DNA from 4 places in the Cohnella sp. genome. Region 4 is predicted to be linked to each of the others. Evidence: riboswitches for the same ligand, from Rfam matches in the RefSeq annotation. Region 4 holds a riboswitch; each other region holds the start of a gene.
What was found. A riboswitch is a leader RNA that binds a small molecule or an ion and turns the genes downstream of it on or off. The one in region 4 is predicted to bind cyclic di-AMP.
Positions count from the first base shown of each region.

Region 1: it holds a riboswitch for cyclic di-AMP, as region 4 does, so the genes downstream of both, ACESLM_RS01765 (HAD family hydrolase) here and ACESLM_RS03980 (C40 family peptidase) in region 4, are expected to answer to the same signal.
Region 2: it holds a riboswitch for cyclic di-AMP, as region 4 does, so the genes downstream of both, ACESLM_RS17925 (KamA family radical SAM protein) here and ACESLM_RS03980 (C40 family peptidase) in region 4, are expected to answer to the same signal.
Region 3: it holds a riboswitch for cyclic di-AMP, as region 4 does, so the genes downstream of both, ACESLM_RS19925 (TrkH family potassium uptake protein) here and ACESLM_RS03980 (C40 family peptidase) in region 4, are expected to answer to the same signal.

Region 1 is NZ_JBEPYQ010000003.1:87,460-95,482, reverse strand. It holds gene melA (alpha-glucosidase/alpha-galactosidase) at 1-924, opposite strand, end outside; gene ACESLM_RS01775 (AraC family transcriptional regulator) at 1,073-1,969, shown strand; gene ACESLM_RS01770 (hypothetical protein) at 1,980-2,264, opposite strand; cyclic di-AMP (ydaO/yuaA leader) riboswitch at 2,447-2,588, shown strand; gene ACESLM_RS01765 (HAD family hydrolase) at 2,714-3,376, shown strand; gene ACESLM_RS01760 (mannitol-1-phosphate 5-dehydrogenase) at 3,883-5,058, shown strand; gene ACESLM_RS01755 (BlaI/MecI/CopY family transcriptional regulator) at 5,176-5,550, shown strand; gene ACESLM_RS01750 (M56 family metallopeptidase) at 5,553-7,091, shown strand; gene ACESLM_RS01745 (DMT family transporter) at 7,111-8,023, opposite strand, start outside.
Region 2 is NZ_JBEPYQ010000055.1:3,226-11,248, reverse strand. It holds gene ACESLM_RS17935 (hypothetical protein) at 1-388, shown strand, start outside; gene ACESLM_RS17930 (outer membrane protein assembly factor BamB family protein) at 367-1,866, opposite strand; gene ACESLM_RS17925 (KamA family radical SAM protein) at 2,108-3,292, opposite strand; cyclic di-AMP (ydaO/yuaA leader) riboswitch at 3,474-3,612, opposite strand; gene ACESLM_RS17920 (AI-2E family transporter) at 3,720-4,943, shown strand; gene ACESLM_RS17915 (ABC transporter ATP-binding protein) at 5,266-6,984, opposite strand; gene ACESLM_RS17910 (hypothetical protein) at 6,987-7,349, opposite strand; gene ACESLM_RS17905 (antibiotic biosynthesis monooxygenase) at 7,507-7,833, opposite strand; gene ACESLM_RS17900 (MFS transporter) at 7,855-8,023, opposite strand, start outside.
Region 3 is NZ_JBEPYQ010000065.1:6,656-14,678, reverse strand. It holds gene ACESLM_RS19930 (potassium channel family protein) at 1-541, opposite strand, end outside; gene ACESLM_RS19925 (TrkH family potassium uptake protein) at 555-1,898, opposite strand; cyclic di-AMP (ydaO/yuaA leader) riboswitch at 2,012-2,192, opposite strand; gene ACESLM_RS19920 (hypothetical protein) at 2,444-4,153, shown strand; gene ACESLM_RS19915 (phosphatase PAP2 family protein) at 4,089-4,838, opposite strand; gene ACESLM_RS19910 (YkoP family protein) at 4,851-5,579, opposite strand; gene ACESLM_RS19905 (transposase) at 6,061-6,990, shown strand; gene uvrC (excinuclease ABC subunit UvrC) at 7,420-8,023, opposite strand, start outside.
Region 4 is NZ_JBEPYQ010000008.1:9,180-17,202, reverse strand. It holds gene ACESLM_RS03995 (alpha-L-fucosidase) at 1-325, shown strand, start outside; gene spoIIP (stage II sporulation protein P) at 618-1,811, opposite strand; gene ACESLM_RS03985 (hypothetical protein) at 2,075-2,530, shown strand; gene ACESLM_RS03980 (C40 family peptidase) at 2,593-3,087, opposite strand; cyclic di-AMP (ydaO/yuaA leader) riboswitch at 3,092-3,231, opposite strand; gene ACESLM_RS03975 (hypothetical protein) at 3,448-4,263, opposite strand; gene ACESLM_RS03970 (M1 family metallopeptidase) at 4,278-6,275, opposite strand; gene ACESLM_RS03965 (glycoside hydrolase family 13 protein) at 6,455-8,023, shown strand, end outside.

The DNA of each region.
Region 1 (8,023 bases), on a different contig from region 4:
GTGGGAGCGCTCGTGTTGGAGGTTCGCGTCGCCGACGAGCTCCTCGCGCATTTTCTCCCAGTTTTTGATCTGCTCGACGCAGCGGCGCGGATACTCGTCCAACGGAATGTTGAAGCGTTCGATCAGTTCCGGGTAATTGCGCTTGATGAAGTACGGGTGATACTCGGCGTTGTGCTCGGACGATTCCGTGATATAGTAGCCGAACTTCAGCATCAGCTCCAGACGGACCATGTCGTGGTGCTTTTCCTTCTGTTTCTCTGCCGCGCGGCGCTTGATCTCCGGGTACAGGTCGACGCCGTCCTTGGACACTTCCAGCAGCCAGGCCATGTGGTTGATGCCGGCGATCTTCGACTTGACGCCCGTCGCGTCCATGCCCAGGTTGTCGAACAGGTCGCGCACGCACACTTGAACGCTGTGGCACAGACCGACCGTGTTGACGCCGCCGTACGTGTTCATCACGTTCGTCAGCACGGCCATCGGGTTCGTATAGTTCAGGAATAGAGCGTCCGGACAAACCTCGCGGATGTCCTTGGCGAAGTCGAGCATGACCGGGATCGTGCGCAAGTTGCGGAAAATGCCCCCGATGCCGACCGTGTCGGCGATCGTCTGGCGCAGTCCGTATTTTTTCGGAACCTCGAAATCCGTGATCGTACAAGGGTCGTAACCGCCTACCTGAATCGCATTAACGACGTATTTCGCTCCGCGAAGCGCCTCTTTGCGGTCGCTGTAGGACTTAATGACGCAGCTGCTTCCGGATGTCTTTTTGATGTTATTGAGAATGTTTTCGGAATCCTTCAGACGAACCGGATCGATGTCGAACAGAGCGATCTCGAAGCCTTGCAGCGCAGGCGTGTGCATAACGTCCCCGAGCACGTTTTTGGCGAAAACCGTACTTCCCGCGCCGATAAAAGTAATTTTGGACAAGTTCATAACCTCCGGCTGATTAAAATGATTGGCTACTCTCAATGTAAAGCAAGCGCACTCATAAGAGTATGGAGGCATCGCGCATTTATATGGACATTTGTCGTTTGTTTGCTATAGTGGGAGAAAAGGAAACAGGCAGGTGGACGCGATGAATCCGGATCACGACGAGTACGTCCTCGGCATGAACCCCTCCCCCTCCGGCGGCGAGTTGGCCGTTCTCTTCAGCGGGGAAGGCCAGCCGGTCCCACTGCACAAAATGGGACCCGCCGTTCACGACTACTATTTGATCCACACCGTTCTGTCCGGGCACGGGGATTTTACAATCGGCGGAATCGGATACCGCTGCGGCGCGGGGGACTCTTTCGCCATCTTTCCGGGGGAGCTGTTCTCGTACCAGGCCGACGAGCACGCGCCTTGGCGGTACGCCTGGTTCGCCTTCAACGGCCCCGGCGCGGCCGCGGCCATGGACGCAATCGGCGTTACTCCCGAATCCCCCGTCGTCTCCGGCAGCCTGAATCCGCATCTCCGCAACGCCTATGAGCAGCTCCGCCGCTGCTTCGAGGCTTCGCTCGGCGCGGAACTGTCCAACCTGGAAGCCGAAGGCTGGCTTCGCCTCCTGCTGCACCAGCTCGGTGCCGCCCGCGCCAAGAAGCGGTTCTCTGTCTCCGCAGGCGGCGCAGCGACGACGGATTCGGATCACGTCGTGAAGCAGGCTTTGCAGTATTTGACGCTGCAATATGCCCAACCAATCTCCGTCTCGGGCATGTCGGCAATGCTCGGCTACCATCGCACCCACCTGTGCAAGCTGTTCAAACAGTCGACCGGCATGTCGCCGATGCAGTATCTGCTGCAGATGCGCATGCAGCGGGCCGAGCTGCTGCTTGCCTCGGACATGACGATCGAGCAGGTCGCTTCGTCCGTCGGTTACGGCGATGCGCTTTATTTCTCCAAGAAGTTCCGCTTGTGGAGCGGCCTCTCTCCTTCGGAATACCGCAGGGTGCTTCGTAAGGTTCCGGTCGGAGCGGGCGAGGAGAGGAGGGGTTAGCTCAATGTTGTCAGCGTACTATGCTCGGCTTGGACAGCACCGAGGCACTTTTTTGGCCTTGGCCGCGCGGCTTGGACAGCACCGAGGCACTTTTTTGGCCTTGGCCGCGCGGCTTGGACAGCGCCGAGGCACTTTTTTGGCCTTGGCCGCGCGGCTTGGGCAGCGCCGAGGCACTTTTTTGGCCTTGGCCGCGCGGCTTGGACAGCGCCGAGGCACTTTTTTGGCCTTGGCCGCGCGGCTTGGACAGCGCCGAGGCACTTTTTTGGCCTTGGCCTCGCAGTCTCGGTCCCGTCAAGGCTCAACCTATTCGCCAGGACCGGGGGCGACAAATTTTAACCTGACAACATTGCCCTCCTCCCCCCGGGGTTAGCTCGTTCAAACCATTAACGCGGCATATTAATGTAATATAAAGTTACATTAAACCCCTTATTCAAATATAATGTAATATAACTTGACATTAAATTGACTTTGAGTTACAGTTATAACACGCTTAGTTTTCGGCGCTCGTCGTCGAAAAGCGGGGGAACCACTTTTGGGGCGAATCGTTCGCATATGAACGTAGGGAGACCATCTTCCCGAGTCCGTCAGCTAACCTCGTCTGCGGAAGATGGGTCTATATTTTGCTTCTTCAGTTTCTTTCGGAAGCCGGGCCCTGAGAAAGGGGCCCTTTTTGCCGTTTTCTCTTTCCGGATGGACCATCCGGAACATTCTATCGGGCGCGGAAAGCGCGAAAGGAGACTGTTCATGATCAAAGCCATTATTTTCGACTTCGACGGAACAATCATCGATACGGAGACCGCCTGGTACCGGGCGTTCCGCGAAGCGTACCGCTCCCACGGCGTCGAGCTGACGCTGGAGCAATATTCGCAATGCATCGGCACGAGCTTGCACGCTTTTAATCCCTATGAATATCTCATGACCGACCTTGGCCTGCCGATCGACAAGGCGGCTTTCCGCCGGTCCGTTCACGACAAGCACGCCGAACTAATGGAGCAGGAAACGGTGCGTCCGGGAGTTCTCGGCTATCTGGAGTCGGCCAGAGCGCTCGGAATTAAAATCGGCCTCGCTTCGAGCTCCTCCGAGCATTGGGTTCGCACTCATCTGGATCGCCTGAAGCTGACCGACTATTTCGAGTGCATTCGCACTTCCGATCACGTTAGCAAAGTGAAGCCCAATCCCGAGCTGTACTTGCAAGCGATGAGCATCCTCGGTGTTCGCGGCGAAGAGACGATCTCGGTGGAAGATTCCCCCAACGGAGCCAAAGCTGCGATCGCCGCAGGAACGGTGTGCGTCGTCGTTCCGAATGTGCTGACCGAAACGCTGGGCTTCCCGAAATCTCCTTACCGGGCCAGCTCGCTTGCGGAGCTGGACTTCCGCCATCTAGCCGGCCGTTCGGAAGCGTCTTGAGATCGACGACGCCAGTCGGGGGTGTGGCATGCGCGAGGGTTCGAGCCCGCTATCGCTAAGTCGAGGCTTGATACCGCGCGGGGGTGAGGCTTGCTGCTTTGAGGCACTTTTTTGGCCTTCGTCGCGTTGCGCGGAGTTGAGGTTCGCTGCTTCAGGGCATTCTTTTGGCCTTCGTCGCGACTCGCGGGGTTGAGGTTCGCTGATCCGAGGCACTTTTTTTGGCCTCGTCGCGTTGCGCGGGATTGAAGCTCGCTGCCTCAGGTCGCTGTATTTGCCCTCGTCGCGCTGCACGAGGTTGAGGTTCGCTGCGGTCGCGCCGCACGGGGCTGAAAACTGCAACGAACACGAAGCAGCACCACCATCGCCCCTTCTGCGCCATTAATTTTCTGATTAATCAGAAAATTAATGGCGATAGCTCCCAACGAAAATCCAAGCGGTCTTTTCTAACGAACGATCGAGCATACACGGAAGAGCAACATTCATCACGCGAAGAGGAGGAACGGATTATGAAAGCCGTACAGTTCGGAGCAGGAAATATCGGAAGAGGATTTATCGGACTGATGCTGTCCCGTTCGGGCTATGAAGTGTGCTTCGCCGCCCGCAACGCCGGCCAGGTCAAAGCCCTGCAGCTAAAGGAGCAGTACACCGTCACCTACGCCGGAGAGCCGGAGCGCAGCACTCTTGTAAGCGACGTGACCGCCGTCAGCCTCAAAGACCGGGATGCCGTCATCAGACGGGTCGCGGAAGCGGATGTGATTACGACGGCGGTCGGGGCGTCCGCGCTTCCCGAGATCGCGGAGCCGATTGCCCGGGGAATCGAAGCGCGCCTGGCAGAGAGGCCCCGCCCCTTGCTTGTGATCGCATGCGAGAACGCGATGAACGGAAGCGCCTTGCTGCGCAAATGGATCATGCGCCATCTGGCGCCGGAATGGAAGCCGCTCGCGGACAGCATGCTCGTCTGCCCGAACGCGGCCGTAGACCGCATCGTCCCTCCGCAGCAGCACGCCGACCCGCTCGCCGTCAAAGTCGAGCCCTACTGCGAATGGATTATCGAGCGCGTCCCTTCGCTCGATCTCTTCCCCGTCATCGAAGGCGCCCAATACGTCGACTCGCTCGAGCCGTACGTCGAGAGAAAGCTGTTTACCGTCAATACAGGGCATTCCGTCGCCGCTTATTACGGATACCGGCAAGGCTACCGGACAATCCAGGAATCGATGCGCGACCCGGAGCTGCGGCGAAGCGTCGAGCGGACGCTGGAGGAGACGTCCCGGCTGCTCGTCTCCAAACACGGCTTCAGCCAGGCTGAACACAGCCAATACGTACGCGGCACGCTGCGCAGATTCGAGAACGCCGCCATCGTCGACAAGATCGCCCGCGTCGGACGTTCTCCGCTTCGCAAGCTTTCCAGCAACGAAAGGCTGGTGCGTCCGGCGCTGCAAGCCTTCGACAACGGTATTCCGGTTCCGCATCTCGCATCCGCCATGGCCTCTGCGCTGCTGTACGACGATGACGGGGATCTCGAGGCGGTCATTCTGCAAACTTCCATTCGCCAGAGAGGCGTCGGACACGTCATCCGCAAGCATATGGGAATCCCCGAAGATCACGCCCTCCACCAGGATATCCTACTCCGCTACCATCGCTTCAAAGCGGCATCCCCGGCCCGCTCCGCCCCTACGCCGTAAATTTTCCGACGCGGACAGCTTGACACAAATCGATTACAACTGTAATCTACCCTTGTAGACTACAGTTGTAATCTTTGGCGTATTCATCGCCGGCGATGAACGAACGGAGGAACCGACATGCCCGAATCCCCACCCATTTCGGACGCGGAATGGGATATTATGCGAATCGCATGGCAAACGTCGCCATTAACGGCCGCCGACATCATTTCCCGCTTAAGCGGGACGAAATCGTGGAAGCCGAAGACGGTGAAGACGCTCATCGGCAGACTTGTTCAGAAGGGAGCTCTCGGCTTCCGCAAGGACGGGCGGGAGTACGCTTACTTCCCGCTCGTCAACGAAGAGGAATGCGTTCGCGAAGCAAGCCGCTCCTTCCTCGACCGAATTTACGGAGGCGCGCTTAAACCGATGATGGTGCACTTCCTGGAATCCGGCAAGCTCTCTCCCGACGATATCAAGGAGTTGAAAGACCTGCTCCGGGAAAAGGAGAAATGACGATGGAGCTTGCGATCCGAATATTCGGGCAAGCGCTCGTCGGCTCGGCGGAAGCCGCCGTCCTCGCGCTGTTGCTCGCGGCGGCGCTGCGACTGTGGCGCAGGACGCTGTCCCCAGGCTGGAAGTACGCCCTGTGGTTCCTGCTGCTCGCGAAGCTGCTGATCCCGCTGCTGCCCGGAGACGTAGGAAACCAACTGAGATGGCTGCCCGTGCCCGATACGCTGGAAACGCGCTTGCCGGTCTTCGACGCGATTCAATCTCGCGCCGAAAACCTCTCGGCCGCCGCAGCAGCGGAAGCTTCAGAGGGGACAAGCGGCGTAGCCGTATTCGAAGGAGAAGAGGCAGCTTCACAACCCGCGAGCTCCAATAGGGCTCCGGACAACCTTCTTCTTCGAATCGCTGCGGCCGTGTGGCTATCCGGCATCGCTCTGGCGCTGCTGTTTCCGCTCGCCGGACATCTTGCCATGTCCCGGGCGCTACGGCGAGAGCCCGGCCTGACCGTCCCCCGCGAGCTGGAAAAAATGTTCGCGCGAATCCGCGCGGACAGCGGCATCCGCCCCGGCGTTCAGCTTCGCTTGACCCGTCTCGTGTCCGGACCGGCACTGTTCGGCATTTTCTCCCCGGTCGTGCTGATTCCGCGGGATTTGGCCGGACGTCTGGCCGAAGCCGAATGGGAATGCATCTTCAGACATGAGCTGGCCCATTACCGGAGAAAGGATATTTGGGTCAACTTGCTGGCGTATTCGCTCGTCTCCGCGCATTGGTTTAATCCGCTGGCGTGGTACGGGCTGAGGAGAATGCGCATCGATCAGGAAAGCGCCTGCGACGCGAACGTGCTGAATGCCATTGCCTCCAAGGAAACCTATGCGTCCTGCATGATCAAGCTGCTGGAAATCGGAGCCGCGCGGAAAGTCGCGTTATCGGGAGTCGGTTTCTTCGGAAGCAAAAAACTGATCGCAAGGAGAATCGTGATGATCCGAGACTACAAACCAGCTCGAAAGAAAGCCTTATATACCGGGGCCGCCGTCTTCATTCTGGCCGGAGCTTTACTGCTGCCGTCCGCTCTCGCGGCGGACAAGGGCGAGCCGCAGCCCGCTCAAGCCGTTGAAACGAACCACGATAGCGCAAAGGAAATTCAATTGCGGCTCACGATGCCGGAAGACGCGAAAATCAGCTCGCGCTACGGCTACCGCATCCATCCGACCACATCCGAAAAATCGCTGCACGACGGCATCGATATCGCCGGCAAAGCCGGATCGGATATTTTCGCGGCCGGCGCGGGCACAGTCGTGCAGTCCGAATACGACTCTGCCAAAGGCTTGACGGTGAAGATCGAGCACGGCGAAGCGTGGGTCACCGAATACCGGCACCTGGACAAGCTCGCGGTCGAAGCCGGAGACGAAGTGAAGTCCGGCGATTTGATCGGACAGATGGGCAGCACCGGGGAATCCACCGGTCCCCATCTACATTACTCGACGCTTAAAGAAGGAGAATACGTCGATCCCTTATCCGTAACCGTAATCGGAACCGAAGCGAAATGACAAAGAAGGAGTTGCCCCGTCAAGGGACAACTCCTTCTCTCGTTTCCATGCGGGTCAGAACGGGGGCGGGTTCGCGCCTCTTCTCCATGCTGATCCAGACGAGCCCCGCCGCCATGCAGACGGCTCCGACGATCTGCCAGCCCGAGATCGACTCGTCGAAGAAGAGCAGCCCGGCAATGACGGCCGCCGCGGGCACGACGTAGCGGAAGAAGTTGGCGCGAGCCGCGCCGATCTTGAACATGCTGGCGTTCCAGACAACGAACGCGACGACCGTGCAGACGATCACGTTATAAGCGATCGCCGCGTAATGTCCCGCTCCCAGACCGCTCCAATCCACCTTGCCCCAGCCGCCCAGCGTAAACGGGATCATGAACAAGCTGCCGAACAGAATAAACCAGGCGCTTACGCGCAAGGAAGAGTAACGCTTCATCAGCGACATGCAGCTCAAGTTAAACAGCGCGCCGACCACGCTGACTCCGAACGCAAGCAAATTGCCGATCATATGGTCGGAAGACAAGTCGAAGCCTTCCTTGCCGCCCAGAATGATGAAGGTAACGCCGACGATCGCGGCCGCCCCTCCGACCGCCAAACGTCGGGTAAAGCTCTCCTTCACGAACAAAGGCGCGAACAAGGCGGCGAAGATCGGCCACGGAGCCACGTTCAGCAAGGACGCGTTCGCCAGCGTCGTGTATTTGATCGAATACATAACCGCGATCTCCAAGCCGGTCACCCCGACCAGCCCGATCCCCGCAAGCTGAAGCACGGCTTTCCACGGCAGGCCGATGCTGCCTTCCTTCCATTTCAACAGCAGAAAAAAACACGGAACGGCCAATCCGAACCGCAAAAAGGCAAAAAGCGCCGGATCGAACGTCTCCATCGCGCTCCGTGAAACGCCGAAATTCGCTCCCCATATCACGGATACCGCAACGAGC
Region 2 (8,023 bases), on a different contig from region 4:
GGTGCACAAGGCAAGCGGGAGCCTGCGCAGCTACTTCAATTCCGCCTCTCCGCAAGTGCTGGCGGCCAGCTTCGTCGAAGCGCTGAACCAGAAGGACGGCGAGATGCTGCGGCTGATCTGGTCCGATGCGTCCGCCGACCGCATCGAAGCGATGGATCGGCTGATCGGACGATTGGAATCGATCTACGTCAAGCGAACCCGCACCGCGGAACACGACGACGTTCAAGATGACAAGCTGTCGGCTGCGGTCGCGCTCCCCCTGCTCGTTCGCTTGCAGGATCGGGGAACGCTCCATGGCGAGCTGCGTTTCGAGTTCGCTCGAAGCTCCCCGCATTTGCCGTGGCGAATCGTCGAAGTCGCCTCCGATCATTCCAGCTTGATTCCGTAAAGCTTGCCGTCTCGCGAAGCGACGACCGCATAATCGCCGAACACCGCCGGGGACGCTTCGATGTTGGCGCCGAGCGCCAAGCTTCCGCGAACTCGGCCGTCCCTGGCCGAGACGACGGAGACGACCCCGCCGGAATCGGCTTGAAGCAGATGGGCGTTGCCCTGCGAATCGTAGACGTCGGTCGGAGACGACCAGGCGTAGCGCTTCATCGGCAGCCGCCACGCTTCTTTGCCGGTCTTTTTGTCCAAGGCGACCATCAGACCGGCGCCGAGCGTCCCGTAGCGCGCGATCGTGAACACGACGAGATCGGAGATGTTCCCTTTGCCAACGACGGGGGTCGCAAGCACGCCGCCGTTCACGGGGTGATCCCCTCCGACGATGGAGAGGCATTCGTATTTCGCCTGCCAGACGACTTGACCGGTCAGGCCGTTTATTTTGCGCAAGTAGGCGTAGCCTTTGTTCCCCTGCTTGTCGACCTCAGTCCCCGTATACAAGTACGGAACATCGTTCTCGGCCTCGACGACGATCGTCGCATCCGTGTCGTCCAGCGGCGGAAGCGCCCAGACCGGCTCGTTCGTCCGCACGTTCATCGCCAGCAGGCTGCCTCCGTTATCGGCAAAATAGGCGAAGTCCCCGTAAGCGGCGACGGAATTTTCGATGCCCTGGTAGGCGTTCGCGCTTATCTTATAACGGAATTTGCTGACGATCGGCTTGATCGACAGCGTCTTCCGCTGCGGATCGAACGACGTATTGAGCTTCACGCGGTAAAACAATCCGTTCTCCCCGCCCACGGTCAGCGTATCGTCCAACCGGTTGAACAAAGCCGAACCGTCGAACGCGCCCCATCTCCGGTAAGCAAACGAATCGATGCCGTTTACGCGGAGCAGCCTTGTCTGATCGATCAGGCTGTACAGGTTGAATCCGATCGTTCCGTTCTCGGGAATGCCCTCTCCCACGTACAACAGCGGATAACCTCTCGCATCGACGGACACGCTGCCTTTGATCGGATTGCCGACTTTGATCGGGTTTCTCGTCTCCTCGCCCGTCTCCAGCTCCAGGAAATAGACGTAACCGTCCAAGGAAGCGTAGATCACTTCCGTAAAATCCGGCTTGGAGCGAAACTTCGCCTTTACGTTCATCGCCTGCAGCACTTCCGGCTTCCATCTGACGATCGCCGGCTGTCCCGTCCAACCCGCGCCGCCGCCCCATGAGCTGCTTTTCGTCTTTTTCTCCCAGACGACCTTGGGCCGGTACGTCCGCATCTCCGCGGTGCCGTAGGACGGAGCGTTCCTTGCTCCCCCGCCGCGAAACCCGAGCACTCCCTCGATCTCCGTGTACGCTTCGGGAAAAGGTTGGGAGCCTGCCTGCTTGCCGCTCCATTGCCCGGAGCGAACGCCCGCCGCGTCCGCGATTCCTTGCGCCGCGAGCAGGATGATCAGCATGAATACGACCGTTTTGCTCCCCTTCGACACGCCCATCCATTCCTCCATATATTGGAATGAATAGATTTTACCTTCCTGCGGGCAAGAAGCATGTCAAACGGTCGACGGGAAACCGCGGAACCTTTGTCGCTTTGGGTTGCATTCGAGCGGAACGCGCGAAAAAAAACCGGCCCGCAAGCTGCCGGGGAGCGACCGTTGTCGTCGCCCGGCTTGCGGGTCGGCCCTTCGCAGGGCGGATCTGTTCAGAACGGCCCGAAGGCTCGCTTCGGCGCGTCCGTCAGCTCGGAACCTCCGCTCTTCTCTCCCGCTTGCGCGGGACGTCCGGGAGCTCGTTCACGGATACGACTTCCTTCGTCCGCTTCGCCGGCTTCTTCCAATAGCGCTCGCTTCCCGGAAGATCGTCGAACCAAGAGGCGTCGTCGGGGCAATCCAGCATCATGAACTTGCCGTAATTGCCGTCTCGGGACTGGTGGTACTTCAGGTAGGCTTTGCCGTTCTCGATCGCCAAAATTTCGATTTTCCCGGACGTATGGCTCATCGACAGGCGCACCCTTTTCCCCAGACCGGAAGTGCGCGCCTTCGCCTTCTCCACGATGTCGTACACCCGGGCCAGCGGCAGCACGAAATCGTTGTTGCCCGCCACCGGACGATTGATGAAGAAATAGTAGGGCGTCACGCCCGCCCAGCTCAGCCGGTCGAGCAGCTCGCCAAGCACCTCGGGATCGTCGTTGATGCCTCTGAGCACCGGAGTCTGGTTGACCACGATCGCGCCGGCGTCGTGCAGCGCCTGGAAGCCGCGCACCGCTTCGGGCGTAATCTCGCGCGGATGGTTGATATGGGCCATGACGTAGATTCGCTTGTTCGCGTCGGAAAACTCGCGAATCGTCTCCAGCAGCTCCTCGTCCTCGTAGATCCGCATCGGGTTGAAGACGGGAATTTTCGAACCGAGCCGGATAATCTTCACATGCTCGATTTCGCGCAATCTATGCAAAATGGCGCGCAGTTTAGGCGTGGCGAGAATGAGACTGTCGCCTCCGGTCAGCAGGACGTTGCTGATCTCGGGATGGTTCGCGATGTATTGCAAGCCCGGTTCGATGTCCGAGGTCGCCTCCTTGACGTCGTTGCGGAACAACCGCTTGCGAAAGCAATATCGGCAGTAAGCCCCGCACACCTCGGAGACGATCAGCAGCGCGGTCGACGAATACTTGTGCTGGCAGCCTTTGACGACGTAGTTCGTATCCTCGTCCGAAGCGTCCCAGCGTCCGTACTCCTCCAGCTCTCCCTCGTTCGGGATGACCAGCTTGCGAATCGGATCGTGCGGATCGTCCCAATCGATCAGATTCAAATAATACTCGTTCACCCGAAACACGAATTTCTCGGTGATTTTCTTCAGCTTCTCACGTTGTTCCTCGGGGATGCGAGAGATTTTTCCGATATCGGTGATATACTTTGGTTGCGGCATTCGGCCTTCCTCCTCCAGGTATATTCAGTCGAATTCGAGAACGAATCCGTTCCAAGCCCCGCTATACCCCCTTTCGTCTCAAGACAAAAATAAACCCCGTCCGCGGCAGACCATCTCCTGCTGCGTACAAGGGCCGAAAAAGACAGAAAAAGACCCTTAGCGGGTCAAAAGAATGAGCAACTTATGACCCATCCAGTGCAAACGAGGTTAGCTGACGGGCTCGGGATAGATGGTTCCCTACATTCTCGCTGAATGATTCGCCCCAAAAACTTGGTTCCCCCGCTTTCCGGAAGTTTCCGGAAACTAAGCTTAAATTCACTATAATTTAATCCCTCCACCCTGTCAACCTTTGATAGCGCCCGGGTTTCGACGATTTGTACGACGGGATTCGCGTCGGTTACAATGGAAGAAAGAAGGAGGAACATTCATGCACAGCGCTCGCAAACTATCGGACGGAATTAAAGGGCTGATCGACCGGAAGTTCGTTCTGTTTCTGTTCGTCATTCTGCTCATCGGCCTGAACATCTTCATTCTGGAGAAAATCTCGTACATCTTCCATCCGTTTATCGTCGTTCTGGAGACCGTATTTCTGCCGTTCCTGCTGACCGGAGTCGCCTATTATTTGCTCAATCCGATCGTCGACTTCCTGGAACACCGGAAAGTTAAACGCGTATACTCCATCTTCGGACTTTATCTCGTTATTCTGACCGTGCTTACGCTCATCATCATGAAGGTCGTTCCCTTGCTCAGCGAGCAAATCGCCAGTCTGATCTCGCAGTTCCCTACATACACGCACAATGCGCAGCAGAAATTCGAGGAACTGATCGGCAACGAGTACTTCAACGAGCTACAGAGCATGCTCGGCATCGACACGGCCAGGCTGGCCGACGAGTTCTCCTCGCGCGTATCGACGATTCTGAGCAACGCCTGGTCCGGAATCGGCGGAGTGGTAGGCAAAATCACCGAGACGGTACTGGCGATCATTACGGTGCCGTTCGTCCTGTTCTACCTGCTCAAGGACCGCAAGAAGCTTGTCCCGTTCGTGCTCGGCTTCGTGCCGACCCGCCTGAGAGGCCGATCCTTCGGCGTCATGCTGGAGATGAACCACCAGATCAGTTCGTACATCCGCGGACAAATCATCGTCAGCGCCTGCATCGGCGTGCTTCTCTATATCGGTTATCTCATTATCGGCCTCGACTACTCCCTCGTGCTTGCGGTCATCGCCGCCTGTACGAGCATCGTGCCCTATCTCGGGCCTGCGATCGCGATTACGCCGGCGCTCATCGTCGCCATGATGACCTCCCCGATCATGCTGATCAAAATGATCGTCATCTGGACGATCGTGCAGCTGATCGAAGGCAAGTTCATCTCGCCGCAAATTATGGGCAAGACGATGCGCGTCCATCCGATCACGATCATCTTCGTCATAATCGCGGCCGGCAACCTGTTCGGCATGATCGGCATCATTCTCGCCGTTCCGGGCTACGCGATTCTGAAGGTCATCTCGACCCATCTGTTCCGCTGGTTCAAGGGGCGCACGGGGCTGTACGATGCGGCTTCTCCCGCTCCTGATCCCGATCTTGCGACGCCTGCCGAACTTGCCCAGCCTGCCGCTCCAGCCTCGCGAGGACCGACCGATTCGGCGGAATAACCGCTTCGGAGCCGCTCGTAGCCAATACTGGCATTCAGGCTTCTCTTATAAGCGATTTCGTTTTTAAGGGGCTGTCCCATAAGCCAATCAAGTTGCTGTGAAAGCTAATCGATGATAAAGGTGCAAGGGGTATGTACCTCCTTCCGATGCTATACGCTTCTGAAACCTGAATGGGTAAACCCGTGATAAGGTGGTTTCAGGAGCGTATGAGGCATTCTCCAGGAGGTACATACCCCTACTTTGTCTATCGATCATCTCAAGCAACTCTGCTTATGGAACAGCCCCTTGCCTTATCGCTTATTTAGACGATATCGCAATCGACTCAAGCATGCTGATACTGAGCCTGATGAAGCCGGCTGTAGATGCCGCCGGACGCGATCAGGTCCTGATGGCTGCCCTGCTCGGCGATGCCGTTCTCATCGACGACGATGATGCGGTCGGCGTTCTTGATCGTCGCCAGCCGGTGCGCGATGACGAGCGTCGTGCGGCCGACGGACAGCTCGGACAGCGACTGCTGGATCGCGGCTTCGGTCTCGGTGTCGAGCGCCGACGTCGCTTCGTCGAGGATGAGGATCGGCGGGTTCTTCAGGAACATCCGCGCGATCGCCATCCGCTGCTTCTGGCCGCCGGACAGCTTGACGCCGCGCTCGCCGATGATCGTGTTCATTCCTTCCGGAAGCTGCTTGATCATGTCCTCAAGCGAGGCCCGTCTGGCCGCCTCCCAGATCTGCTCGTCGGTCGCCTTCAGATCGCCGTAAGCGATATTCTCGCGGATCGAGCCTGAGAACAGGAAGACGTCCTGCTGCACGATGCCGATGTTGCGGCGCAGCGACTTCAGCGTCAGATTGCGGATGTCCATGCCGTCGACGGTAATGCTTCCCCCCGTGACGTCGTAGAATCGCGGCAGCAGGCTGCAGATCGTCGTCTTGCCGGCGCCCGAAGGTCCGACGAATGCAATCGTCTCCCCCGCGCGGATGGACAGGTCGACTCCCTTGAACACGTCCCGCCCTTCCTCGTAGCCGAACGACACGTTCTCGAAGCGGATGTCGCCGCGCAGCGTATCGACCTCTACCGCGTCCTTGCCATCCACGATGTCCGGCTCCGTGTCGATGACCTCGACGTAGCGCTTAAAGCCGGCAATTCCTTTCGGATAACTCTCGATCACGGCATTGATCTTCTCGATCGGCCGGAAGAAAATGTTAGACAGCAACAGAAACGCCATAAATTCCCCAAGCTCGATCCGGCCGTCGATGAAAAACCAAGCTCCGCACACCATGACGAATATCGTGATGAGGCGCATCAGCATGTACGTCACCGAGAAGCTCTTCGCCATCGTCTTGTAGGCGAGCAGCTTCGTCTCGCGGAAATTGCGGTTGTCGACGGAGAACAGCTTCTTCTCGTGCTCCTCGTTGGCGAACGACTGCACGACGCGAATGCCGCCAACGTTCTCCTCGATCCGGGCGTTAAAGCTGCCGACGTTGCCGAACAGCCGCTGGTACGTGCTCGTCATCTTGCCTCCGAACACGATAATCAGCCAAGCCATGATCGGAATGATGATGAACGTAAGCAGCGCCAGCTCCAGGTTGATGTAGGCCATCAGCGTGAAGGAGCCCGCCAGCGTCATGACCGCGATGAAAATGTCCTCGGGACCGTGATGGGCGATCTCCCCGATGTCGTTCAGATCGTTCGTCACCCGGCCGACGAGATGCCCGGTCTTGTGGTTGTCGAAAAACCGGAACGACAGCTTCTGGATATGATCGAACATTTTCCGGCGCATGTCGGTCTCGATGTTGATGCCCAGCATGTGCCCCCAATAGGTGACGATGTAGTTCAGCACCGTGTTAAGCGCGTAGACTCCGAGCAGACCGATGCTGGCCAGCACGATCATCTGCCAATCGCCGTTCGGCAGCAGATCGTCGATGAAAGCGCTGACCGCCAGCGGAAAGCCCAGCTCGAGCAGCCCCGCGATCACCGCGCAAGTAAAATCGAGAATGAATAAACCTTTATAAGGACGGTAATACGAGAAAAACCTGCGAAGCATCGTTAATTGTTCCCCTCTCCTTCGTCAGCCGGACGTTGCGGCGCCGGCTCCTCTCCGACCTCCTGAAGATCGAACAGATGGACGTACTCTTCGATAACCTGATCCAACGCTTTCAGCTCTCCCGACAGCACCGGCCGAATGGCCTCGAACTCCGGCTGCGCGAGCTGTCTGGCCAGCGTCGCGCGCTTGACTCTCAACTGCTCCAGAAACATCAGAACGCGGCCTCTTCTGAACGTCTGCGCGCCCCGGGCCTCGCGCCCGCCCTGAAAGCCCCGCGAACCGCGATGCCCATGTCCGTGCCCGTGAGACTCCCCTCGGTGCCCGCGGCCGCGGTCGCCGCCCTCTTCGCGATGTCCCATTCTCATCGGCAATTCCTCCTTCGTATACAAATGTATACAGTTCGTTGTGTATACAAATGTATACGAAAACAAAGTCGGCGTCAACTTATTTTAAAGGGCATGCCCTTCCCGCCGTTGCGCTCGCGGGACAAGCATGCCCTTCGTCTCTCGGGTCCGTTCGGGACTATTGTCCGAACTTCCCCTTCCTGACTTTGTTCACGTCGTACATGTTGACGGTCGTGCTGATGACGTAGTCGGGAGGAGTTTGTCCGTTGCTATTGCGATGCCCTTGAATGTGTTCGGGGCTCTTCTCCCAGTTTTTCCAGGCTTCCTCGGACTCCCAGCGAATGATGACGACGACTTCGTCGATGTCCTTGCTCCGCTTGTTCGTCATAACGGTAATGTCGATCAGACCTTCCCGTTCATCGAGAACGCCTTCCTGGCTGAATCTCTCGACGACTTTGTCGGCATTCCCCTTCTGCACCGCGATCGTTCTCGTCTGAATAAGCATCGGCTACTCCTCCTTGTAATCCTATTTATTGTACAGCTTGGGCCGCAGCAACACGACGCACTGAATCGCAACGGAGATCAGCACGAGACCGGCGGGAATATAGAAGATGTCTGAGGAGATGCCCGGGACGACAAGCGGCAGCATGTAGCCGACGAGCGACGCGGTCTGCGTGATGAAGACGTACAGACTG
Region 3 (8,023 bases), on a different contig from region 4:
GAATCGCCACGATGCTGCAGCCGAATTTGCCGCGCAAATCGACGTCCTCCAGAGATTTGCCGGACCAGCACCGGGGTACCGCCAGCTCCGCGATCGTATACTTCTTGGACAATTCGATGTAATCGAGCAGGTTGGGCGAGACGAGTTGGTGCGCGACGCGAACACCCATGTCCCGCTCCGGGTAGATGATCCGGTCGACGCCCATCCTTTCCAGCACACGACCGTGCAGATCCGATACCGCCTTGGCTACGACCTTCTTCACTCCGAGCTCCTTCAGCAGAATCGTCGCCAGAATGCTCGCCTGGATATCGTCGCCGATCGCGACGACGCCGCAGTCGAAATTCCGCGCCCCGACGGAACGCAGCACCTCCTCGTCCGTCGCGTCCGCCATGATCGCGTGGGTCAGCACCCCCGACAACTCCTGCACCTTTTCCTCGTCCCGGTCCACACCGAGCACCTCGTACCCCAAACTGATCAATTCCCGGCCGAGGCTGGAGCCGAACCGGCCCAACCCGATAATAACGAATTGATTAAATTTCATGTTTCTCCGTCCTCTACCCGATGATGATTTTACCTTCCGCGTAACGGTAAAGCGATCGTCCCTGCTTAGGCCCCAATGCGTAAGTCAACGTAAGCGGCCCTAGACGACCGATAAACATCAGAACAATAATCGTCAGCTTGCCCGCCAAGCTCAAGTCCGCGGTCAATCCCATCGATAATCCGACGGTGCCGAATGCCGACGTCGCTTCGAACAGAATTTTCAGGAAGCTGGCATCCTCGGTCGTCGCGAGCAGCATCGTTCCCGCCAGCACGATCCCGATACAGAACAGCGTAACGGTAATCGCTTTGTACACCCGCTCCTGGGCGAGCCGCAGCCGAAACAGCACGACGTCCTCCTTGCCTCGCATCATCGCCAGCACCGCGCCGACCAGCACGGCGAACGTCGTCGTCTTGATCCCTCCGCCCGTCGAACCCGGGGAAGCTCCGATAAACATCAGAATGACAATGAAAAATTGCGTCGCTTGGCGCAGTTCGGCAATTTCCACGGTAGAGACGCCTCCCGAGCGGGTCGTCACGGACTGGAACAGCGCGGACAGCGCTTTATGCGAAAAATGCTCATCGCCGATCGAGCGGGGATTCGTGAACTCGAAGATCAAGATGATCAGCGCCCCAACGCCGATCAACGTCGCGGAAACGCTTAGCACAACTTTTGTATGAAGCGAAAACTTCCGTTTATTCCGATAATCGAATAGATCGGCCAGCACGATAAAGCCGAATCCCCCAAGAACGATCAGAGCCATCGAGACGGCGTTCATATAATAATCCTCGGAGTATCGAATGAGGCTGCTGCCGTCCCCGGACAGATCGAAGCCCGCATTGTTGAAGATGGAGATTGCATGAAACGCGCCGTGGTATATCGCTTCTCCGAGCGGCATATCAAGCGCGAAACGGATCGTATACAGCACCGCTCCGGCCAGCTCCAGCGCCAGCGCGTAGAAGATGACTTTGCGCACGAGCCGGACGAGTCCTTCGATGCTGCCCTGATTCAGCGATTCCTGCAAAACCAGCCGTTCCTTGAGCGAAATCCGCCTCCGCAAAATCAGTGCGAACAGCGTGGCCATCGTCATGAAGCCGATGCCGCCGATCTGGATCAGCAGCAAAATGACCCAATGGCCGAACGTGGAGAAGTGAGAGCCCGTATCGAACAGCACGAGACCGGTCACGCATGTCGCCGAAGTCGCGGTGAACAAGGCGTCCACGAAAGAGAGCGGCTCCCGGTTCTCGGACGCGACGGGAAGCATAAGCAGCACGGCCCCCGTCAATATAATGAAAGAAAATCCGAGCAGCAATATTCTCGGAGGAGAAGCATACAACCATCGCACCGCTTTTTTTAACAATTAATCCACCTCTGCTGCACCCGTCGCTTTTTTACGCAAATAAGCAAAAACGCCATAGGCTCCCTCTAGACGCAAAAAAAAGCACTGGAACCCCAGTGCCTTCACTGCACGCGATTCCTGTTCGTATAGCGCCTACGAGGTTAGCTGTCGGGTTCGGGCTCGAACAGGCTGCCCTATCCTCCGCGTCGGTCGCGGTCGGAATTCACCCCGGGATGTTCGAATACAATAGTTCTTGTACACGTCGTCCGTTGGTTCCCCCGTTTTCTGCATGCAGAAATTCGGCCGTTCTATCGGATAAAAGACGTACCACCGCATTATAGTCTTTACCCCGCGGAGGAACAACGTCAAAAAGGGGGCAATCCGGCTCGTTTAGGCATTTTTTCGCACAATTATCCGAAGGATTAGCCATCGGACAGTCATTATCGCTTCGTTTGCTTTCATTTTCGCCGAAAATACGAGATACTAAATGAAAAAATCGGCAGCCGTCAAGAGCGAAGCCACTGTATACGTTTACTTGAATTTCTGCAGGCGAGGAGAGAAACCGAATGATCGAAAATCGACCGCTTCCGCTGGACAAACGCTGGGTTTGGACGGCCGCGATCGGACTGGCATTGTTTTTATTGATCCAAGTGTTCCCCATTACAGGGCAATTGTTTTCCATGCACACCGCCCCCGTGCTCACAAGGGCCGAAGCGGAGCAGCGGGCGATCCAATGGGCCGCCGACAAATTCAACATCCAAGCCTCCGACGTAAAAAAGACGACGGTCACGCATATGACGGACGGCAAAACGAACGGCTACTTATCCAAACATGCGTTGACAGACTCGTACAATAAGCAGTGGGCCGCGGCAACCCCCACCGACGTCTACGTCGTTGAATTGTACGCGGACGGGGTGCCCGGGGCGCTAACCGTCTCGCTCCATATGGAGTCGGGCAGCCTCGTCGCTTGGCGGCACTTGGGCGCGGATTCCGACTCTGCTATCGGCGAAGCCTTATCCTCGTCGGAGGAGCCGACGGCCGAACAAGCCGCCAGCGTGCTGCAGTACGCTTCCTGGTTCGGAGTTCGCACGAGCGATTGGGAATGGGCGGGCGGAACGACCGACGGAGGAGCTTTCGAATACATCTCCCGGCAAGCGGCGATCGGGGAAGCCGAGCTTAAGCTTCAAGTCACCGCTCCGGCGCCATTCCGCCTGACGAGTTCGTCTTTCCCGAGCTGGCAAGGGGGAGCGGTCGATTACCGGGTGGATCTGCCTGAGGCGTTCACAGAATACATGGAAGGGCAAGAACGCTGGGCGACGAGATTGTCGGTATTCGGCTTCATTTTGCCCCAAGTGCTGCTGTTCATCCTGGCGATCGTCTATACGGGGACTCATGGCGGGCATACTTCCTACCGGAGGGGCATTTTCCTCGCTTCCGTCTTTTTCGCGCTGTACGCGGGCCTGACCTATAACATGATTCCGGGTCTGCGGGCAGGTACTTGGGAATCGGGAGTCAGCATAGGGGATACCGTTAATCTTACGGTCAGCCTTGTCACTTACGCGGCGATGGCGCTGCTCACTTATTTCTCGGCCGTCGGCGGAGACGGCTTATGGAAATCGATGGGCCATTCGCTCTGGCCGAGATGGCGGGAATCGGGTTACGGGGAAGCGGTGCTGAAGAGCATGAAGGAAGGCTACTTCCTCGCCTTTATTTTGCTGGGGGCTCAATCCGTCATCCTGCTCGTGCTGGAAAAGAGCTTGGGCGCTTTCGCTTCTTCGGACGCCACGCAGTCGATGTACAATATGAGCATTCCTCTGCTTCTGCCGCTGCTGGCTTGGTGCGCTGGCATATCGGAGGAGCTGCAAAGCCGGCTGTTCGGCATCGGGGTATTCCGCAGCTGGTTCGTCGGCCTCGCGCGCAAGCTGAAAGGCGGCGAGCCTTCGGCCCGAACGGTCGTCGTCCTGACGACGATCGCCATCGTGCCGCCCGGACTGTTCTGGGCGCTCGGCCATGTCGGTTACGCGGTCTATCCGGTTTACACGCGCGTCATCGAACTCGTGCTGCTGTCGTTCCTGTTCGGTTGGTTCATGCTGCGTTTCGGCTTGATGGCCGTCATTTTCGCGCATGTAACGCTCGATGCGATTCTGATGGGCATGCAGATGATGTTCGACGGCTTGCCGGGCGATTTCGCCGGAGGCGTCTTCAGCCTCCTCACCCCGGCTCTCGTCGGCATCGTGATCTGGCGGCTTCATCGAGCGCTTCGTCCTCGGACCTGAAGCTGAGCTGTCTGATACTCTGTTTATACTTATCCGACAGCTCTCTTCTTCGTTCGAACCGCCTGATGAGCTTGCCGGCCAGCCAGAAGACGAGCTTGGCGGCAAGCAGCCCGGCCATAACGTCCGCGATGACATGCTGCTTGATAAACACCGTGGAAACGATAATGCTGACGGCCACGACCGCGATCGGGATTTTCGCCGCCGTTCTTAATCGGCGAGCGCCGTAAATCATAAGAGCGCTCGTCAGCACGTGTACGCTCGGAAAGCAGTTGTAGGGCTGGTCGTTGGCATAAATAAAAGAGACGATACCGTGGAAAAAACCTTCCGTCCCGATCTCGGGGCGGGGAACGGTCGTCTGAAACACCAGGAAAACGAGATTCGACAGCAGCAAGCCGAGGCAAAACGCCAGCAGCAGCCGGAAATATTCCCTCCTGTCTTTGCGAAGAACAAGAACGAATACGACGAACAGGAACGGGTACCACAGCGAGTAAGGCAGCGCGAATGCCGGCACGAACGGAATACTCCCGTCGACTTCGGTTACAAGCGACCTCGCGTTGCCCGCCGCCCGGTTCTGCAGGACGTACAGCAGATTAATAGCCGGAATGAGCAGCAGCCACAGCAAGGGCCGCCAAGCCGCCCCTTGCTTGACGGCCTGGGCTCGCGATTCGATCGGAGTTGCGTTCAACTTGCTCACTCCTTATCCAGAGGCTAAACTTTCGCAGCCGGACGATCCGCCCCCGTGCTGCCGGAGCTCCGGCTTAGGCCCGAACTTGCGGGCGAGATTGCCGCGTGTGCAGACGAGCATCACCGGGGTCAGCTTCAGCCTGCTCCGCTCGCTGCGCGCCAGTCCGTTCGGATGCATGAAGCGGAGAAGCAGCTTCAAATAGATCGACGTCAGCTTCTCGAACCGTTTCGAAGCAAGCGGACGCTGTTCAAATCCGAGACCGTGCGTCAGTCCCCGATGGAGAATCGTAACCCCGACGAGCGCCTTGACCGGAGCCAGCTCCGGCCGACCGTCCAACTCCCGCCGGATTTCCTTAAGCGATTTCCTCGCCAGACGCGCCGTCTGAAGCGCGGCCCGGTCCGCCCCCAGCTCCCGTGTCAGCGCCAGCACCTTCCCGTTGTTCAGATGCAGCTCGCCGATCCGGTCTCCTCGTTCGATCCGGGTCCCGTCCTCGCAGACAAACGGCTCTCCCTTATACCTTTTGACCATCACGATGCAGATCCCCGCGTACAGCGAATGCTCGCTCGTCAGCTTCATCGCCCAAGCGGCCGTTCTCTCCCACGTCATCCAGACGTTCTGTCTGGCACTGCCGAAGCCGCGGCGCAGCGCCGCAGTTCCTCTTGTCCACCCCGCGTTGCCCGCCGACCATTCCGGTTGATTTTGCATATCCGTTCCTCCGCCTCCGTTTTGCGTTAGCTTCATTGTATCTCGCCGTCTCCCCCGCTCCCATCGTTTCGCGTCGGGTTCGTTTCCGAACTTTCGTCCAGCAGGCATTAGACTTTGGTCTAGAGCGCATATAATAACCCCTCAGATTTTGCCGCTATCCCCTTCCGTCAGTCCGCTTCACAGCTACGTTTCATCCCTTTACCGATATCCCTCTCGATCAGTTCGTTCTATCTCTCTCCATTCATTCTCTGTATGCCTTTTGCCGCTATCCCCTCCATTCAGTTCACGCCGCACCTGCCCCACCGTCTTTCCCACCCTTTTGCCGCTATCCCTTTCGGTCAGTTGACGTTATACCACGCTTACAGTTCTTCGCCCCTTTTGCCGATATCCCCTCGAGTCAGTTGGAAGTCACTATAAATAAAAAGAAAAATTAACTATTTAAAACTTTAAACAAGAACAAATGTTTGGTATAATAAAAACAGAACAAACGTTCTTTTAAAGCGGAAGGGAGATTCGTATGAGCCTTAAAGAAGCCGCGGAGAAATTCCAAAAATTCTGTTCCGTCTATAATGAGGAAGCGGATTGTTTCCCTGTTCTGTTCGAGTTGAAGTGGCCCGACGGCTTTCGCTGTCCGCGCTGCAACCACCCGCTTTTCTATCTCATTTCCACCCGTCGGATTCCGCTCTACGAATGTCGCTCCTGCCATACGCAAACTTCCTTGATCGCCGGCACCATTATGGAGGGCAGCCGTACGCCTCTTCATCGTTGGTTCCAGGCCATTTTTCTGCATGCCCAGCCCCGCTGCGTGAATGCCCGCCAGCTCTCCGAAGCGATCCATGTCACCTACAAAACGGCCTGGTTGATCTGTCACAAAATTCGCCGCGCCATGGCTGCGAGAGAATCGAATCGGCTGCTATCGGGCATTGTTCGCGTTTCGGATTCCGTCTATTGCAAACGGATGGTTCCTTCCTTCGACTGGCATCAACAAGAACAACCTCTGCTGATCGGCGCTTCGGATGCGAGCGACGGCACTCCAGACACAATTGTGATTAAACTGCAATCCAAAGCCCCGTTAAAAGACAAGTACGACTGCCCGGATACGGCGCCTTTCATTCGCGCTCACGTTCATCCTGACGATGCGACAAACGTAATCGTAACCCGAAAGTACGGACGGGATATGAATAAAAAGCTCGTGTGGATGGGGTACGATGTGACTTGGTGGATTGGCCGAACGTTTCTAGGCATCGGTCCTAAGCACCTGCAGGCGTATCTTGATCAATTTTGCTATTATTACAATCGCGGCAGATCCACCCTCTACGTTCAATTACTCGCGGATTGCATCCATTCTTCTAGAATCACCTACCCGGAGCTCACTAAGACTGCCGGCGGTTCCCGCTCTAACAGATTAACTCGAGCCGCAAGGCAACAATCGCTTAAACTTGGGTAATCCTCCTCTCTCTTCTTTGTATTTGTAAACAGCTTCTCTTCATTTTAACAAGCCCGATTTCCAACGAATTGGATTTGTATTGAGCGACGGGGATACTCTCAAGGGCGAATCAGTGTGAAGTTCATAAATAGCACGAAATGCATCAACTGACCGAACGGGATAGTCTCTTCGCTAATGTCGGTTGATCAGGTTTCTGAGCTAACGGGATAGCGGCAAAAGGAGAGAAAAGGCACTACGTACCTATTCAAAATGTGGTGCAGACAAGCTGAGTGGACGGGATACCGACAAAAGAAGAGAAAAGGCGCTACGTTTATACTCAGAATGCGGTGCAGGAAAACTGAGTGGACGGGATACCGACAAAAGAAGAGAAAAGGCGGCGTTATCCAGCCAGTCCGACTGACCGATAACGCCGCCCTATAAGGCAAATTATTATTCCGCATGAAGCGCGTCGAGAATGCGCTGAGCCAGCGCCTCGCCGATCGATACGGCGCGAAAATCCGCGACGGACGCTTCCTTGATCGCTTTGAGCGAGCCGAAATGGCTCAGCAGTTGCTTCCTTCTTTTCTCTCCGATGCCCGGTATCGCGTCCAGACGGGAGGCGACCATCGACTTCGCCCGCTTCTCGCGGTGAAACGTAATTGCGAACCGGTGCACCTCATCCTGGATGCGCTGCAGCAAGTAGAACTCTTGACTGTCGCGCGGCAGCGGCACGACCTCGGGCGGATCGCCCACGAGCAGCTGTGAGGTGCGGTGCTTCGCGTCCTTCGCCAACCCGCATACGGGAACGTCAAGCCCCAGCTCGTTGACGAGCACGTCGAGCGCGGCGGCGATATGCCCTTTGCCTCCGTCGACGACGATAAGATCGGGCAGGCGCTGCCCTTCCTTCAGCAAGCGCTCGTAACGGCGCCGAACGACTTCGCGCATCGACTCGTAATCGTCCGGTCCCTGCACCGTTTTGACGTTGTACTTGCGGTACTCCTTCTTGTCCGGCTTGCCGTCCGTAAACACGACCATCGCCGATACCGCGGAGGTG
Region 4 (8,023 bases):
CGACCGTTCGACGTTCTGGCAAGCTCCGGAAGGCGCGGAGCAAGCCGAGTTCGTGATCGAACTCGGAAGCGGGCTGGCGTTCGACCGCGTCGTGCTCGCGGAGAACATACGCGAAGGCCAGCGCATCGAGCGTTTCCGGCTGGAAGCGTCGTCCGGGGACGGGGAGTGGCGGCCTCTGTACGAGGGTACCGTCGTCGGTTACAAGAAAATTTGCCGCATCGCCGAGACGACCGCCAGCCGCTTGCGCCTGACGATCGAGGAGTCTCGCTGGAGCCCGACTTTGACCAGCGTTGGCGTGTATCGGAGCTTGGCGGTTGAGCAGTAAAGGGAAACTGTCCCGCAAACGATCAAACGTGGCCAACAGAAACGGCGCTGCAACGGGTGATTCCGCTGCCAGCGCCGTTTTTTTGCGACGATTGACCAGTTTGCGTACATGCAAAGCGAGTTGTTCTAAGAAATCGTGCAACGCCACCCCAATGACGGTCAAACGGAGGGCGTTGTTCTAAGAAATCGTGCAACGCCACCCAAATGACGGTCAAATGGAGGGCGTTGTTCTAAGAAATCGAACATTGGCACTCAGACGAGGCAAGCGCCTTCGCCGTCCTATGGTAGTTTTTCTACTTGAGAGACTTGTAATAAGCCGAGAAAACATCGGCAAACGCCTCCGCAGCGAGACGGCTTTCCTCCAACGTATTGTTGGCGCCCCCGATTTCGAGCAGCAGACTGCCCGGAGAGAGAGATTGGTTGTATTCCCCGTTGCCCTGGTGGGCGCTCTTGGAGATGACGCCGCGGGACAGGCCGGGATATTTCTTGTTCAGCCGCTTGTTCAGCTCTTCGGCCAGCTTCTGGTTGGCGGCGTGGTTCGGATGGGCAGTGCCGATAACGAACAGGATGCGTGCGTAGTTTTTGCCTTTGATTGCGATCGTCGTATTTTTGCGCGGAACGTCCGCGTCTCTGTGAATATCGAAGAAATAGGCCAGTGAAGGATTAGCCTTCTTGGCTTTGGAAATGGCTTTGCGAGATTCCGCGTAGGATTGCGAGAAGCCCAGCTTCTGAACTCTCAGTCTCTCGGCAAAATCCGTGGTTTCCACCAAAGAACGGATTCCCGACTTGTTCAGCATTTCTCCCAAATGTCCGCCTACCAGGGTAATGTTGATTTCGGGATCGTCGACGGAGGAGCCTTTGGCGTTGCGCGCGACGTTTTTCCAAGATTCCCGGTTATGGGTGTGGTAGATGTATACTTTCGGCACGTCGCCTTCATCGAGATTCGTCTTGACGACCCAATTAGCTACGTAGGCCCGATTTCCGTCTGCAAGCGAAACGAGATACCAATCTCCCTCGACCGCGGCGATCGGCAAAGTATCTCCCGGGGCGGCCTTGCCTACGATGTCGTAGTCCAGTCCCGGTCCGCTGCGCAAATTGGTCGTGTCCACGAAAACGACGTAGCGAAGAGGATTTTCGGTCTCGACCACCCAACTGGCGACGTAAGCGCGATCCCCGCTCGGAAGCGGCACGACGTACCAATCTCCTTCCGTATTGACGATCGGCAGCGTAACTCCAGGCACGGCTTTGCCTACAATCTCATAATCCAACCCCGGTCCGCTCCGCAGATTGGTGACATCCACGATTTTGACGACACTTCCGGGCGTCGCGACGGATGAATTCTGGCTGACCGGTTCGTTGGCCGGCTCAGTCCCGATGGCAGGGGCGGCCGGCGGGGATTCTCCGTAAGCCTCGGAAGCGGAAACGAAAGAGACGAATAGTAGCAGGACGACTGCGGCTGCACGGGTTGCGATTTTACGAAGAAACAAAGCATCCTCTCTCCCTGTTCGAAAATTCGTTTATACATTTTTCGACAGGGTTGAAGTAAAAGCCTGCTGTATGTCGGAAAATTATCATGAGAAGTTCGCGAGCGATGTCGAATAAAGGTGCTATGCACAAGAACGTATGTTTGGCATAATGAATGCAAAGGATAAACGGCGAGTGAAGCACACTCCGATAAGCGCCAGAAGGCGCTCGGGGCGTGCTTTTTTTCGCGTGTGCGGAAGTCGTCGGAGAGGGGATGTGGTGTATAATGAAGGTAACGGATCGGCGCAAGAAGGAGAAGCTGAAGCTCGATCAAATGATCGCAGCAAGCACGCGCACGGACGATGAGAAGCGGCAGCTGTTTGCGCAGGAGTTTGCGCGCCTGAAGGAGACGATCGGGGAGACGCTGGACGTCATCCGGGACCTGCATCAGCAGCGGCTGCTGCCAATCGGCGACATGGACCGGATCTTGCAGGTGCTGGGGAACATCCTGAACTACTTATACCGACATTACGGTGAATATAAACAAACGGAAGAGGAGGTACGCCGAATGTTCAAAACGTATATTCCGGAAGCGATGAAGAAAGGCGAAAAAAAGGCCAAAATCAAGGTTGCCCGCAATTTGCTGAAAATGGGCTTGGATGTAGGCATGATCGCGAAAGCGACGGAGCTGACCCCCGAAGAGGTGACGAGCCTGCAGAAGAAAAAAAGTTCTGTCCAGTAGTCTAAGGCACTACTTAAAGGAACAAAGGCCCGCTATAGGCGGGCCTTTGTCATATAAAAGAATTATTGCTTAGCGACTTCCTCGGCTTCGATCTCCGTTGCGATTTTCTCGTAGGTCTCGTCGCTGAGAATTCGGCGAGCTCCAAGATAACGCTTGGCGTAATAATTGTCGTCGAGGGAGGTAATCGTCACGCCCTTGGAAGCGGCGTGGGCGAACTTGTTCTTGCCGATGTAGATTCCGACGTGAGAGACGCCGCTGCCGCTCGTATTGAAGAATACGAGGTCCCCAGCGCGCAAATCGTCGTCGGAGATCTTCTTGCTCTTCTCCCAGCTGTACATGTCCCGCGAAGAGCGGGGCAGGTCGATTCCGAGTTCATTGAACACGTATCCGGTAAAGCCGGAGCAGTCAAATCCCTTCGGTGTCGTTCCGCCGTACTTGTAATCCGATCCGATCAGCGGAGCGATCGCTTTGTCGAGCTTCGAATCCGCGAATACGCTGCCGACCTGGAATGCCAAGAGCAAAGCAAGGCCAAACAAGAAGACTGAAACTTTACGCAAAACCGGCGACTCCTTCCAATGCCTACGAGGTTAGCTTAAGGGTTCGGTAGAAGGTCCCCTATGGCTTCTTTGAAGCAAAGCCAACTCACCCGAAAAGATGGTTCCCCCGTTCCCCGATTCACGGGAACTCGGCATTTTATGATTTCTTTAGCTTTATATATTCGGTTATCCTGACGAATTTCCTGCATCTTCTATATTAGAATTCCTTAATCTAGGGACGGCCATTAGGCTCGGATACCCCTCCTTTCGTCCCGAATGTATCCCGCCGATAATAACGCCAAACCCCGGCTGCGGCCGGCAAGCGGCGCAACCGGGGAATGTCCCGGGAAGAATATTGTCGATTGTCGGGACGTGATAAGCCTACGATTTCGCGTCTCGCCATACGTGAAACTGGGATGCGGAAGTCCACAGCTTCAGCAGGGAGCGCACGAAGTGAAAAGCTTGATGCAGCGTCACGGCGAGGAAACCCGACCAGAGCAAGGAGATTGCCCAGGCTGCGGCGGACACCGCAAGTCCGATGCCGAGCATGACGAGCGTAATGCCCAGCAGGGGGAAGGCCCGGCGAAACGCCAACCCCAAACTTCTGACGATACCTTCCCGCGCAGCCGCTCCGAACTGCATGAATTGGCAGACCAGATGTACGGCGAGTCCGTACAGCAGCCATGAGGCCGCGTAAGGGAGCAGGTCGAGGAGCCAATTCGTCAGCGAAGGCTCGGAGAAAAAGCGGTCCTTGGCCATCGGCAGCAGCCATGCGGCGGGAAGCAGGAGGAGCGCGTTCTCCATCCAGTAGAGCAGGGTGACCGGCTTCCATGCCCGTCGCACCCCGGACAATACCCGCGTTCCTTCCTCCTCGGCGGAGTGGCGGAAGGAGTAAAACAGTCCGGCATTGATCAGGGGGGTTAGCACCATCCTCAGGAGAAGCAGTCCGCCGAGCACCCAGAGCACGTCGTCGACGAGATCGGTTTTCAGCAGGCGGAACTGGGCCTCGATCAGGAACAGATGGGCGGCGTCGGAATTCGGATGTTCGTCGGGATAACGCGCGAGTACGGGCGTTACGACCGAATCGACGAACCGGTACAGGAAAAATCCCCACAGCAGACGGTACAGGAACAGGAGAACCAATACATATTTATGCCTGACGGTCATGTCCCATCCCATTTTTAGTCTTTCGCGCATTTTCTTCCCTCACCTCACCAGGCCAATGATCCGAACAGACCTTCTATAATCTGGGTTATTCCGGTTGCATACCGGGAGCGCTGTTCGGGCGGTACTTCGGCTTTGAGATAATTGTTGTACTTGCGATTGTCGAGCACGATATGGTTGCCGGGATCGATCGTCGCGTAGAGCAGCGGGGAGGCCGACTCCAGCTTGAGCTGAACGTGGGGCTGAACGCCGTCCCAGCGCTTGCGTACCGACTGGCCGTCCTGGAACTGCAGCCATACCGATACCGCTTCCGGGCTGCCCCCGTTGCGCCGAAGCAAGACGATGCTCTCGTAGCCGGTGTCCGTCTTTCTCGTCTGAATCGTTTCCACCGAGAAATCCGCCATTTCGCCGCGCTGCACGTAAGCCCGGAAGAAGTCGGTCCATTTCTCCTTCGTCACCGTCTCCACGACTTTCTGGAAGTCCGAGAAAGAAGGATGCTTGAACTTGTACTTCTGAAAATAGGTTCGCATGATCTTGCTCATCGTTTTGTCCCCGACTTGCTTCTCCAGCGCGAAGAGCACGAGCTTGCCCCGCAGGTAGACGTTCTCGGCGTATCCGTCCGAGGAGCTGAACTTCCAGGAGGAGAGGCTCAGCGGCTCGGGATGGGTCATATAGCTGGCCTCGATCGGCAGATTGGGCAGTACGCCGTAAATGCTGGCCATCAGCTTATCTTCGGTGTAGGACGTAAAGCCTTCGTCCAACCAGGCTTCTTCGAATTCGTTGGAAGCGACGAGCCCGTACCAGTATTGGTGGGCGATCTCGTGGACGAGCGTTCGTTCCAGCTCATAGCCGGGATTGTCGTCCCGGGCCGACGCTCCGGTGACGAGCGTCGGATATTCCATGCCGCCGGCACCGTTGCCGCTTGCCGGAGGGACGACGACGGAGAGAGTGGAATAGGGATATTCTCCGTACCACTGTCCCAGCTTGGCTAACGCGGACTTGGCAGCGTGCATGTAGCGGTCTTTCAAGTGCTGATGGAGCGGGTCCAAATAGAGCTTGATCCGAACTCCGGGAATTCCGGGCGAAGAGAACGAATCCTCCACGTACACGAAGTCCGGAGAAGCCGACCAGGCGAAATCGTGCACGTCGTCGGCATAGAACTGGAAGCTCTTGCGCCCGCCGGAGACGGCCGGGGTTTTCGTAAGGAAGCCGGTAGCCGCTACTTTATAACCGTCCGGAACCTCGATGCGAACGCTGTAGATGCCGAAGTCCGAATAAAATTCGGAATCTCCGTGGTATTGGTGCAGATTCCAGCCCTCGGAGGCGCGCCCCCTCATTCCGGACGTCTCGTAGACGGGAATTTTGGGAAACCATTGGCCGGCCATGACGAAGTTGCCGGATTTGCCCATGCGAGCGAAGATTTCGGGCAGCAGAACGTTGAACTTCATGCGCAAGGTGACGGATTCCCCAGGATTGACCGGTTCGGGTAGCCGGAAAGCCGCCAGCGTGCGGTCGTTGCGGTTGCCGTCGTCCGGCTGCACGTAATGGACTCTGGGCAGAAGCGTTTCCCCTTCCTCAGTGGTCAGAGAGGTAAGCTCCATCCCGCCGTAGCCGCCTTCTTTCATTTTGTCTCCCCTGAGCTTACCTCCCGATTCGCGGAGGAACGTACTGCCGGGCGCGAAAGCGTTCGGATATAGATGAAGGTACATCTCGGAGACCGCTTTGCGCCCGGGATTTTTCCAGGTAACGACCTGCTCTCCCAGCAGGGTTCCGCTGTTCTCGTCGAGCGAGACGGAGATGTGGTATTCCGTTACGCGATTGCTGAGGACGACGGCTTGCGGTTTCTGCGGAACGTCGGGCCCGGGATTGGGCTCGGACTTGGCTTCTGCCGCGGGCGGGCCGGCGGCGGGAAGATCGGACAAGGAAGACGCGGGCAGGGCGTATTGATCGACCCAAGCGTCGGCAAACCCGAATCGGACGGACATGACAAGTACGGCAGCGGCGGCGACGAATAGCAGCATTCGCAGCGAACGGCGCTTAGGCATACGGATAACCCTCCCGTTGACAAGCATCTACGAGATATATATGTAGGTTGTCCGCGGATTATATCTGGAGTTTCGGGCCAAGCTACTATGAATTGTAGTTGACAGGGATTTCGCAAATCTTTTAATATGAAGGAAGAGTGCAAACGTTTGCGCAAAATGAGAATCGAGGAGTTGGCATCATGAACGGAAAATGGTGGAAAGAGGCGGTCGCCTATCAAATTTATCCCCGCAGCTTTATGGACGACAACGGTGACGGCATCGGGGATTTGCCGGGCGTCATCTCGAAGCTCGATTATTTGAAGGAACTCGGCGTCGACGTGCTCTGGATCTGTCCGATCTACAAGTCTCCCAACGACGACAACGGGTACGATATTTCCGATTATCAGGACATTATGGACGAGTTCGGCACGATGGCCGATTTCGACCGTTTGCTGGCAGAGGTTCATTCCCGCGGGATGAAATTGATCCTGGATCTGGTCATCAACCATACGTCCGACGAGCATCCGTGGTTTATCGAATCGCGTTCGAGCCGGGACAATCCGAAGAGAGACTATTATATTTGGTCCGACGGGAAGAACGGGGCGGAGCCGAACAACTGGGAGAGTATTTTCAGCGGCTCAGCGTGGGAGTACGACGAGGCAACTGAGCAATATTACATGCACGTATTTTCTACCAAACAGCCGGATTTGAATTGGGAGAACCCGCAAGTCCGCCAAGATCTGTACGCGATGGTCAACTGGTGGCTGGATAAGGGCATCGACGGCTTCCGCGTGGACGCCATCTCCCATATTAAGAAGATTCCGGGCTTCCCGGACATGCCGAATCCGGACCAACTGCGCTATGTGCCTTCCTTCGAAGGCCATATGAATCGCGAGGGCATTCACGTTTTCCTGCAGGAGATGAAGAGCGAGACGTTCGACAAGTACGACGTCATGACCGTCGGAGAAGCGAGCGGGGTGACGGTGGATGACGCGGAGCTGTGGGTCGGAGAACAGCGGGGCGCGTTTAATATGATTTTCCAATTCGAGCATATGGGGCTGTGGCAGAAGACGGCGGACGGTTCCGTGGATATCCCGGCGCTCAAGAAGACGCTCACCCGCTGGCAGAAGGGGCTCGAAGGAGTCGGCTGGAACGCGCTGTTCCTGGAAAATCACGATCAGCCAAGATCGGTATCGACGTGGGGAGACGACCAAACCTACTGGGAGCAGTCGGCGAAAGCGTTCGCGACGATGTATTTTCTCATGCAGGGGACTCCGTTCATCTACCAGGGCCAGGAGATCGGGATGACCAACGTCCAATTCCCTTCGATCGACGACTACAACGACGTAGCCAGCAAAAACCTGTACCGCACCGAGCTCGAAAATGGCAAAACCCACGAAGAGATCATGCGGGTCATCTGGAAAAACGGCCGCGACAATTCCCGGACGCCGATGCAGTGGAACGATCTCGACCAAGCGGGCTTCACGACCGGCACGCCTTGGCTGAAGGTTAACCCTAACTATAAGGAGATCAACGTCGAGAAAGAGCTGAAGGAGCCGGACTCGATCTATCATCATTACCGGAAGCTGATCGCGCTGCGCAAAAACAATCCGTCGGCGGTATACGGCGCGTACGACCTGATTCTGCCGGAGCACAAGCAGATCTATGCCTATACGAGAACGCTAGGGGAAGACAGGCTGCTCGTGATTGCCAACCTGTCCGCCGAAGCGGCCGAAAGCAGGCTGCCGGACTCCGTCGTTTATTCTTCG